DNA from 2 places in the Sinomonas flava genome. Region 2 is predicted to be linked to the other one. Evidence: riboswitches for the same ligand, from Rfam matches in the RefSeq annotation. Region 2 holds a riboswitch; the other holds the start of a gene.
What was found. A riboswitch is a leader RNA that binds a small molecule or an ion and turns the genes downstream of it on or off. The one in region 2 is predicted to bind S-adenosylmethionine.

Region 1 (4,989 bases), on a different contig from region 2:
CCCGGGATCTGCCAGGAGCCGGCGCAGCAGGACCCCGGGGGTCACGAACTCGACCAGAGTCGAACCGCCGGCCTTTCGCTCGCCGCGCACGGTGTAGCCGGAGCGGTCCCCGGGGCGGCTTCCGTCCAGCGCCGCGAGCCGGTGGGCGGCCGCCCGGACGGCGACCCGGCGCGGCTGGGTGACGACGACGCGCGGCGGCGCCCCGCCGTCGTGCGCCGTGGGCGTCCAGGACCGGTCCGCGGCCCGCAGCGCGAGGTTCGCCACGACTGGCGGGACGAGCGTCGTCTTCCCGGTCCCCGGGGGTGCCTGGACCACGGCCGCCACGCCCGTGTCCCGTGTGAGTACCGCCTCGAGCTCCCCGAGCGAGCCCGCGAACGGCAGGCCGGCACCGATGTGCGCGAGGTCGAAGGGCTTCGGGGTCGCCGGGGAGGTCACCGCTCCATTGTGCCGCCCCACGGGTACGCGCCCACGGGGCTCCCGCCTCAGCCCACGGGGACGCGCGCGGCGGCACCGGGATGGTCTGCGGCGAGCCGCGGGCCCTTCCCGAGGACAGCCTCGCGGAACGTCGCCCCGGGAGCCGATTCGGCGAGGAGGCCACGCCGGCGCAGCTCGGGCGAGACGAGGCGGGCGAACGCGAGCAGGTCCGCGGGCCGCACCGCGGAGGTCAGATTGAACCCGTCGATGCCGCCGTCCTCGGCGAAGCGCTCGAGCTCATCCGCCACGGTCGCCGGGGAACCGACGATCACCGGCCCGCGGCCGCCGATCGAGACGAACTTCGCCACCTCGCGCAAGGTCCAGGTGCGCTCGGGGTCGAGCAGCGTGAACTGCGCGAGGGCGGACTGGTTGGCCTCGCTCCTGATGTACGTCAGGGGCGCGTCCTGGTCGAGGCCGGAGAGGTCCAGGCCGGTCCAGCCGGCGAACAGTGCCAGCGCCGCATCGGTGTCCACGTGCGCCTCGTAGTCGGCGAGCTTCGCCGCGGCAGCCTCGTCGGTCTCGGCCACGATCACCGTGGCGATGTTGAAGGCCTTGACCGACTCCGGGGCCCGCCCGGCGGCGGCCAGCTCGGCGCGGAGCCCGTCCGTGTACTTGCGCGCCTGGGCCGGCGTGGAGGCGGCGAAGAACACGGCCTCGGCGTGCCGCCCCGCGAAGGCGCGCCCGCGGGCCGAGGCCCCGGCCTGGAACAGGAGCGGCGTCCGCTGCGGGGACGGCCCGACGAGGGCCGGCCCGGGCACCCGGTACACGTCGCCGTCGTGCCCGATCCCCCGCACCCCGGCGGGGTCCACGAACACGTTGGCCGCGGCGTCCGCGACCACCGCCCCGTCGTCCACGGAGCCCTCCCAGAGCTTGTAGACCACGTCCATGAACTCCTCGGCGCGGTCGTAGCGCTCGTCGTGCGGGATCTGGGTGTCGAGGCCGAGGTTCCTTGCGGCCGACTCCTGGTACGAGGTCACGATGTTCCACCCGACGCGCCCACCCGTGAGGTGGTCGAGCGTGCCGAACTTGCGGGCGAGCAGGTACGGGTGCTCGTAGGTGACCGAGGCCGTGACCCCGAAGCCGAGCCGCTCCGTGGCGGCCGCGAGGGCCGAGACGATGAGCAGCGGATCCAGCGTCGGATACTGCACGCCGCCCCGCACGGCGGCGTCGGCGGAGCCCCCGTGGACGTCGTACTGGCCGAGGATGTCGGCAAAGAAGATTCCGTGGAACCCGCCGTCCTCGAGTGCCTTCGCGAGGTCGGTCCAGTACCCGAGCTCCGCGAATCGGTGGGCCCCCGAGTCGGGGTGACGCCATAGCCCGGGCGACTGGTGCACGGGCACGAGCATCTCGAACGCGTTGAGGAGCAGCGGCTTGGTCATGAGGCCTCCGTGAGTGCGGTCTGGGCAGCGCGTCCCCGGGCCGGGTCCTTCGCAGCAAGCGCAGCGGCGGTGGTGAGAATCGCGAGGAACACGAACCAGCCGCACACGAGCCACGGCTGGCCGCCGCCGGCCTGCAGGAGCGAGGCAGCGACGAGCGGGGTGATCGCAGCGGAGAGGACGGTGCCGACCTGGTACCCGAAGGAAACGCCCGAGTAGCGCAGCTCGGTGGGGAACTGCTCGGCGAACCACGCGGCCTGAGGGCCGTAGATGGCGTCGTGCAGGATGTTCATCCCCACGAGAAGGACGAGGGGCAGGAACGCGAGGTTCCCATGGTCTAGGAACCAGAAGAACGGCCAGATGAGCACCGCGACGCCGATTGCGGCGCCCACGGCGATCCGCTTGCGGCCGATCCGGTCCGAGAGCCAGCCCCAGAACGGGCCCGAGAAGAGGCCGATCGCCGAGACGATGAGGATGGCGGTGAGCCCCGACGCCGTGTCCTCGCGGCGGTCCTTGAGGTAGCCGAGGATGTAGACGGTCATGAGGGTGTAGATGGCCGGCTGTACCAGGCGCAGGCCGACCGTGACGAGGATCCCGCGCGGGTGCTCGCGGAGCACCCGGACCACCGGCCGCGCGACCACGCGGTCCTGTTCCTGCACGGCGGTGAACTCCTCGGCGTCGGTCACCCCGAGACGGATCCACAGCCCCACCAGCACGAGGGCGCCCGAGAAGAGGAAGGGGATGCGCCAGCCGAAGGCCTGGAACTGGTCGGTGGTGAGGAAGGCTTGGGCGAGCGCGTAGGCACCGGTGGCCAGCAGCATTCCGGCCGCGGAGCCGACCTGCGTGAACGAGCCGAAGAAGCCGCGCTGTCCCGCCGGGGCGTGCTCCACGGAGAGCAGCGCGGAGCCGCCCCACTCCGCGCCGGCGGAGAGGCCCTGGATGAGCCGCAGCAGCACGAGCCCGGCCACGGCGAGGATGCCGATCGCGGCATAGTTCGGCAGGACGCCGATGAGGGTCGAGGCCACGCCCATGGTCAGGAGCGACCACACGAGCAGCGCCTTCCGGCCGATCCGGTCGCCGAGGTGACCCGCGATCACCCCGCCGAGGGGCCGCGCCACGAAGCCCACGGCGTACGTCGCGAACGAGGCGAGGATGCCGACGAGCGGCGAGGCGTCGGGGAAGAACTGCTTGTTGAAGACGAGCGCGGAGGCCGTGCCGTACAGGTAGAAGTCGTACCACTCGATGGTTGTCCCGACGAACGCCGAGGCGAGGATGCGCCGCTTGGCGCGGAGGGTCGCCCCGAGCCCTGCGCGGGTGGGCGCGGTCAGCTGTGTGGCCATGGAGGTCCTTCGTGTCACGGCGTCCAGCTCCGCGGGGCGCCATACTTACGACGCCGGTCTGCCGACGCCGTCGAATCCTCACCTGGAGCACCCCGCTACAGCAGGAGGGTTGCCGTCCGGCCAGCCAGGGCTTGCCACCGGATCTCTTGATTCTTCTTCAGGATTGTTCCGAGACCGGCCGCGGTCCCGCAAAGCGCCTCGTCACAAAGCGCAAACTGCGGGGCCGCGGTGCCGGTCAGGGAGTGTCCGCGCTGGGCGTGCCGGGCGTACTGATGCTCACGGTGACACGCGTGCCCTCGCCCGGTGCCGAGGCGACCGCCATGGTCGCGCCGGCCTCCTCGACGCGCTCCCTCAGCGCGCGCAGCCCGTTGTCGCGAGTCGCAGCGCCAGCGGCCGCATCCGTCGGGTCGAAGCCTGCGCCGTCGTCGCGGACCTCGAGCGTCACCTCGTCCTCGAGGTAGGCCAGGCGCACGACGGCGGTGCTCGCCTGCGCGTGCTGCCAGACGTTCGCGAGGCTCGCCTGAGCGGCCTTGAGGAACGCGTCCTCTGCGTTGTCGGGCAGGGGGCGGGAGGTCCCTTCGAGGTCGAAGCGGCAGGTGAGGCCCGTTCCCCGTGCTGACGATGCGGCGGTGGTCCGCTCGCACAGCGTCCGGAGGGACTCTGCAAGGCGGGGGTCCTGGCGCTGCGCGGCCGGCTGCCGGATCGGGGCCTCCCGCGGCGGCTTGGGTTCGGGTTCTGTAGGCTGGACGACCGCAGGCTGCGCCTCGCTGGGCGCGTTGGGCGCGGGCTCCGCGCCTGAGGCGGGCTGTGGGGCCGGCAGCCGCTCGATAGCCGGCTGCGGAGGGAGCGGGAGCTGAAGCTGGATGAAGAACAATGGGATGGCGACCCAGGCGAACTCCGTGCTGACGGCCACGAGCACGGCCCACAGCGCGCACATCCCCGCGAGCCAGTGCAGCCGGTACTGCGCCGGATCGAAGGGAAGGCCCTTCGCGGGCCGTTTCTGGAGCACGATCCCGGCCGCGTACGCCGCCGCGAGGAGTCCGACGAGGGGAAGCACAATGCCTGGTGCGGCCCCGGCTGCGTCCGGAGCCGGGGCAAGGGCGCGGACGGTCCCGATCAGGAGCAGGAGCGCGAAGGCCACGTGCAGTGCCGTGGGAAGCCACCGGAGGACCCGCTCGGCCGGCGTCGCGGGAGGATCTGGGGAAGGCTGGGGAGTCTGGGCTGCCGTTGCTGGGGGGCTTGAGCGGCTGAACATGGCCCCGAGCCTACCCGCGGCCCCCGCGCGCGCTGGGGACATCGCCCGGAGCTTCCTCAGAGACGGGCGGGGGCCTTCCGGCGCTGTTCCCACCAGCTGCGCAGGCTGTCGAGGGTGACGACGTCTGGCGCGCCGTCGAACGCGCCGCCCTGCGGGTCGTCCTGCCGGCTGCGGCGGATCGGGTCGCCCGCGGGGTCGTAGATGTCCATGACGACCTTGACGCACAGGTACACGAGCGCGCCCATGTGCGCGAGGATCGCGCCGACATAGTAGGGCGAGTCGATGTTGTTCTGGGGCGGTCCCCCGCTGGTCCACTGCCCGAGGTACATCCAGACGGCCGCCCAGTGGACGGCCTCGACGGCCATCCAGATGAGGAAGTCGCGCCACCGGGGCCGCGCCAGCGCCAGCAGCGGGATGAGCCACACGACGAACTGCGGGGAGTACACCTTGTTCGTCAGGATGAACGCCGCCACGACGAGGAACGCGAGCTGCGCGAGCCGCGGACGCCGGGGGGCGTGGAGCGCGATCACGGCGATCACCGCGC
Region 2 (4,989 bases):
TCTTGCCGATGACTGCCAGCAGCACGATGGCCAGGAGCAGCCTGTCGGTCCGTCCGTTGTTCTGCGAGTCGGTCAGGAGGAAGCCCAGGCCCATCGAGGACGCGATGAGCTCCGCCGCGACGAGGAACAGCCACGCCTGAGCGAGCGCGAGCCGCAGCCCTGAGAAGATCGCGGGCACGACGGCGGGCAGCTGGATCGTCGTCAGGAGCTGGAGGCCGCTGAGCCCGAACGCCCGCCCGGCCTCGACCAGCTTCCGGTCCACGTGCCGCAGCGCGAGGTACACCGTGGTGAACACGGGGAAGAACGCGCCGATCACGATCAGCGTGACCTTGGAGTTCTCCCCGATCTTGAGCCACAGGATCAGCAGCGGCACCCACGCGAGCGACGGCACGGCGCGAAGCGCCCCGATCGTCGGCGAGAGCAGCCGGTCCGCCCACTGCGACAGCCCCACGAGCGAGCCGAACGCGAGCCCCAGCGCCCCGCCGATCACGAATCCGAGCAGGACCCGCTGCGTCGAGATGCCCACGTGCTGCCACAGCTCGCCACGGCCCGCGAGCTCGGCCCCGGCCGCGACCACCGCGCCCGGCGCCGGCAGCTGGACAGCGCTGAACAGCCCCACCGAGGTGGACCACTGCCACAGCGCGAGCAGGACCAGGGGCACGACGGCGCCGATCGCCGCGCGCTTGAGCCCGCTGGCCGCGTCGCCCCGGGAACCACGGCGTGGGGTGCCGCGCACGACGGCGGGCGCTTCCGCGGCGTCGTGCGTCGCCTCAGCCTCGGGCAGGCTCCGGGAGGAGGCGGGGATCACTTCGCCGCCTTGGACGCGAAGCTCGGCTCGAGGAGCGAGGCGAGGGCGGCGTCGATCTTGTCCTGGCCGGAGACGTCCCCGGAGGCGACGAAGATCGGGCCGACCTTCTTCAGGACCGCCAGCTGCGTCTCGCCCGGGACCGGGTTGATGGCCAGCCGGGTGCGCTCCTTGATGACCTTCCCGGCCACCGCATCGGAGATGCTGGCGGCCTTGGCGAGGATCGAGGTGGTCTCCTCAAGGTTCGCGGCCGCCCAGCCGCGGGCCTTCTCGTAGGTGTCCACGACTGCCTGCGCCTGTTCGGGGCGGTCCTTGAGGAACGACTCGGTGGCGTTGAGGAAGCCGTACGTGTTGAAGTCGATGTTGCGGTAGAGCAGCTTCGCGCCGTTCTGCTCGGCGGCGGCCATGATCGGGTCGAGGCCGCTCCAGGCCTCGACCGAGCCGTTCTCCAGCGCCGTGCGGCCGTCAGCGTGCTGGAGGTTCTGGACCGTCACGTCGGACTGCTTGAGCCCGTTGGCCTCGAGGGCCTGCAGCAGGAAGAAGTACGGGTCGGTGCCCTTCGTCGCGGCGATCTGCCTGCCCTTGAGGTCCGCCACCGAGGAGATCTTCGAGTCCTTGCCGACCACGAGCGCTGCCCACTCCGGCTGGGAGTAGAGGCTGATCGCCTTGATGGGCGAGCCGTTCGCGCGGGCCAGGAGGGCGGCCGAGCCGGCGGTGGAGCCCACGTCGACGGCACCGGCGCGGAGGGCTTCGTTGGCCTTGTTCGAGCCAGCGGACTGGACCCAGTTGACGCCGACGCCCGAGGGCTTGAGGGCCTCCTCGAGCCAGCCCTTCTCCTTGATGACGACCGACAGCGGGTTGTACGTGGCCCAGTCGATGTTCAGGGTCCCGGCCGCCTTCGCAGCGGGCGCCGAGCCGCCGGAGCCCTCGCCGGCGCATGCGCTCAGACCGAGGGCGGCGGCGCCGAGGCCGAGGGCAAGGAAGGAGCGACGGGACGAGTGCAGGGCAGGCATGGGAAACCTCTTCTTGCGGGTGCGGGTGCGGGTGGAGTTGCAGGGGAAAGTCAGTGGTGGTGCGTGTCCACGCCGAGCGTGGACAGGAGGGTGCCGCGGAGGCGGGCGAGCTCGGCGTCGGCGCGGTCGCGTGGGCGCTCGCCCGGGACGTCCAGGACGTGCTGGATCGTGGCGCCGGGCACGCCGTCCTCGGAGCCGAGCACCACGACGCGGTCGGCGAGCTGGAGCGCCTCGTCGACGTCGTGGGTCACGAGCAGCACCGTCGTGGGCTCGGCCTCGTGGACGCGCAGGAGGAGGTCCTGCATCTTCAGCCGGGTGAGCGCATCGAGGGCGCCGAACGGCTCGTCCAGGAGCAGCACCCCGGGGCGCCGGGCCAGGGCACGGGCCAGCGAGGCCCGCTGGGCCATGCCGCCGGAGATCTCGCCCGGGCGGTACGCCGCGCAGTGGGTCAGGCCCACGAGGGCCAGGAGGCGGTCGACGGCGGCGCGCCCCTCGCGCTTGTCGGTCCCCTTAGGCAGGCCCAGGGCGACGTTGTCGTGCACGCTCAGCCAGGGCAGGAGCCGGGGCTCCTGGAAGCCAACGGCGCACAGGGGCGAGATGCCGCTGCTCGGCGCCCCGCCCACGAGAAGTTCCCCGGTCGCGGGGGCGTCGAGTCCGGCGGCGATGCGTAGCAGCGTGGACTTTCCCGAGCCGCTCGGGCCCAGCAGGGCCACGATCTCACCCGGGGCCAGCGCGAGGTCGACGTCGCGCAGGACGTGGGTCACGCCGTCGTGCGCGCCCGTCCCGGGGTGCCGGCCTCGGCGGGCGGCGAAGGACTGGGCGACGCCGCGGAACTCCAGCGAGGCGGCGCGGGGCGCGGCGAGGGCGGAACCGCGGTGGGTGGCCTCGGAAGTCGGCTGGGCCAGGGCAGAAGGCATGTGCATCTCCATCGGTTCTGGCGGTAGCACCTGTGGCCCCTGCGGGGGCCATGGTTGCTGCGGCGTCACGGAGCCAGATCTCTCGGCCGCTCGGGATGGTCACTTCACATTTCACGTAAAGAACGCCCGCCGTGCAAAACCAGAGGTCGGGGCGTGCGTAACAAATGACAATGTGTCCGCGTGTTTCCACCGCTCGCGGATACGTTGGACGACCGGTGGATTCCTTCCGTACTGTGAGGGACAGGATCAAGAGTCCCGGCGCGAAGCTCTGGCTGGCCGGGCGGCAACCCTCTCCCGTAGTGGGGTGCCCCAGATGAAGATCCGGCCGCGGTGGCCATCCGCGGCAAGTACGGCGCCTGCGAACCGTGGGCGTCCGGCCGACTAGCTGGAGGAGCCCATGACAGCGACACCCCTCGACCTCGTGACGGGCGCGGACCTGCGCCGCGCCATGGGGCACTGGGCCACGGGCATCGCCGTCATCACCACCTCGGACGGCGGCGCGATCGCAGGCCTCGTGAGCAACTCGTTCACGTCGATCAGCCTCGACCCGCCGCTCGTCTCGTGGGCGGTGGACAAGAAGTCGAGCTCATTCGAGATCTGGAACCGCACCGACAACTACGCCGTGCACATCCTGTCCGAGTCCCATCGGGACCTCGTGGCACGGTTCGCGGCGAAGGGGACGGACAAGTTCGCGGGACTGGCCTGGGAGCCCGGGACGCTGGGTTCGCCGATTGTGGCCGACGACGTCCCGCACCTCGAGTGTCGCCTCTGGCAGCGGGTGGACGCGGGGGACCACGTCATCCTGATCGGCGAGGTGGTCAGCGTCTCGGATCCGGAGGAGTTCGTCCCCCTGACCAACCACGTGTACTGGGCAAAGTAGACCGACGGCGCATCAGCGCCAGGCAGCCGGGGCCCCGGCTCCCCTTGACCGGAGGGGGCCCCGGCCAGCCAACCCGCCGGTACGCTGGATGAGTGACCACCGGTCTCAACGACACGCTCATCGGCCCGCTGCGGCGCCGCCTCCTGACGACCTTCTCCGGCCAGTCCGAGGGGAACCTGGCCTGGGAGGAAGCCCTCGAAGAGGGCGACGACGCCGGGTACTTCGCGCCTGACTCCGCGGTCTGGGCCGTCCACGGGGGCATGACGCCCATCGCCGCCGGCATCCGCGCCCTGCTCACGCAGGCCCTGCACCCGGGCGTGCTCGCCGGTGTCGTGGAGCACTCGAACTACCGCGCCGACCCCCTCGCGCGGCTCGCCGGCACGATCCGCTGGATCTTCACCGTCACCTACGGGGACACCGCGGCCGCCCGCCGTGCGTGCGCGTGGGTGCGTAAGCGGCACGTGCCCGTGGAGGGGGAGTTCGTCACGGGCCACGGCACGCACGAGCACTACTCCGCCAATGACTCCACACTGGCCGAGTGGGTCCACCTCGCCTTCACGGACGCGTTCCTGCGGGCGTACGAATCGCTTGCCGGGCCGGTTCCCGGGGGCGCGGACCGCTACGTGGGGGAGTGGGCCGTGGCCGGGGAGCTCATGGGGGTGGCCGACCCACCGCGCACCGCGTCCGCCCTCGTCGAACGGATGGAGGCGTACGACACCGCCGGGCAGCTTGCCGGCGGACCGCGCCTGGCCGACGTGGTCTCGTTCCTGCGCCGGCCGCCGCTCGACCCGCTGCTGCGCCCGGGCTACGCCGTGCTGTTCAACGCGGTGGTCGCGGGGATGCCGCAGCGGCACCTGGACCTGCTGGGGCTCGTGCGCCCCCGCCTCGGGCCGGTGCCGCTCCCGGTGACGGGCGCCGCGAAGGCGACCCTCGCCGTCGTGGGTCGGGCCCTCGACCCGATGTCGCCGAGTGAGGCGGCCGCGCGCCGTCGTCTGGCCCGCCTCGGCGTCCTCCCCGGTCCATCGACTGCTCCGTAAGTGTCGTTCTGGGGCCTCAAAACGACACTTGCGGAGCAGTCGATGAGGGGGTGTGGATAACTTCTGCCGCCTTGTCCCGATTCTGCTCTCATGAGGGCATGAAGACCCCGCGGCGTCTCCCCCAGCAGCTCTCCGGACGGCCCTTCACGGTGGCCGAGGCCGCCCACGCCGGGGTCAGCAAGGGCAGGCTGCGCCACCGGAGCCTCCGGCCCCTGGGCCGCGGGATCAGGGGACAGGGCACGACGGCGGCGCTCACCTTGGGCGCGCGGGTCCGCCCGTTCGTCGAGGTCAACGAGCAGTGCGCGGCCTCCCACGCGACGGCCGCAGAGCTCCATGG

Region 1: it holds a riboswitch for S-adenosylmethionine, as region 2 does, so the genes downstream of both, ABD298_RS13070 (MFS transporter) here and ABD298_RS13770 (flavin reductase family protein) in region 2, are expected to answer to the same signal.

The regions. Positions count from the first base shown of each region.
Region 1 is NZ_BAAAQW010000006.1:372,809-377,797, reverse strand. It holds gene hrpB (ATP-dependent helicase HrpB) at 1-435, opposite strand, end outside; gene ABD298_RS13075 (LLM class flavin-dependent oxidoreductase) at 483-1,853, opposite strand; gene ABD298_RS13070 (MFS transporter) at 1,850-3,190, opposite strand; SAM riboswitch class IV at 3,227-3,342, opposite strand; gene ABD298_RS13065 (sensor histidine kinase) at 3,426-4,445, opposite strand; gene ABD298_RS13060 (glycosyltransferase family 87 protein) at 4,502-4,989, opposite strand, start outside.
Region 2 is NZ_BAAAQW010000007.1:98,447-103,435, reverse strand. It holds gene ABD298_RS13785 (ABC transporter permease) at 1-808, opposite strand, end outside; gene ABD298_RS13780 (aliphatic sulfonate ABC transporter substrate-binding protein) at 805-1,818, opposite strand; gene ABD298_RS13775 (ABC transporter ATP-binding protein) at 1,869-2,735, opposite strand; SAM riboswitch class I at 2,741-2,837, opposite strand; SAM riboswitch class IV at 2,980-3,091, shown strand; gene ABD298_RS13770 (flavin reductase family protein) at 3,133-3,615, shown strand; gene ABD298_RS13765 (oxygenase MpaB family protein) at 3,708-4,652, shown strand; gene ABD298_RS13760 (hypothetical protein) at 4,751-4,989, shown strand, end outside.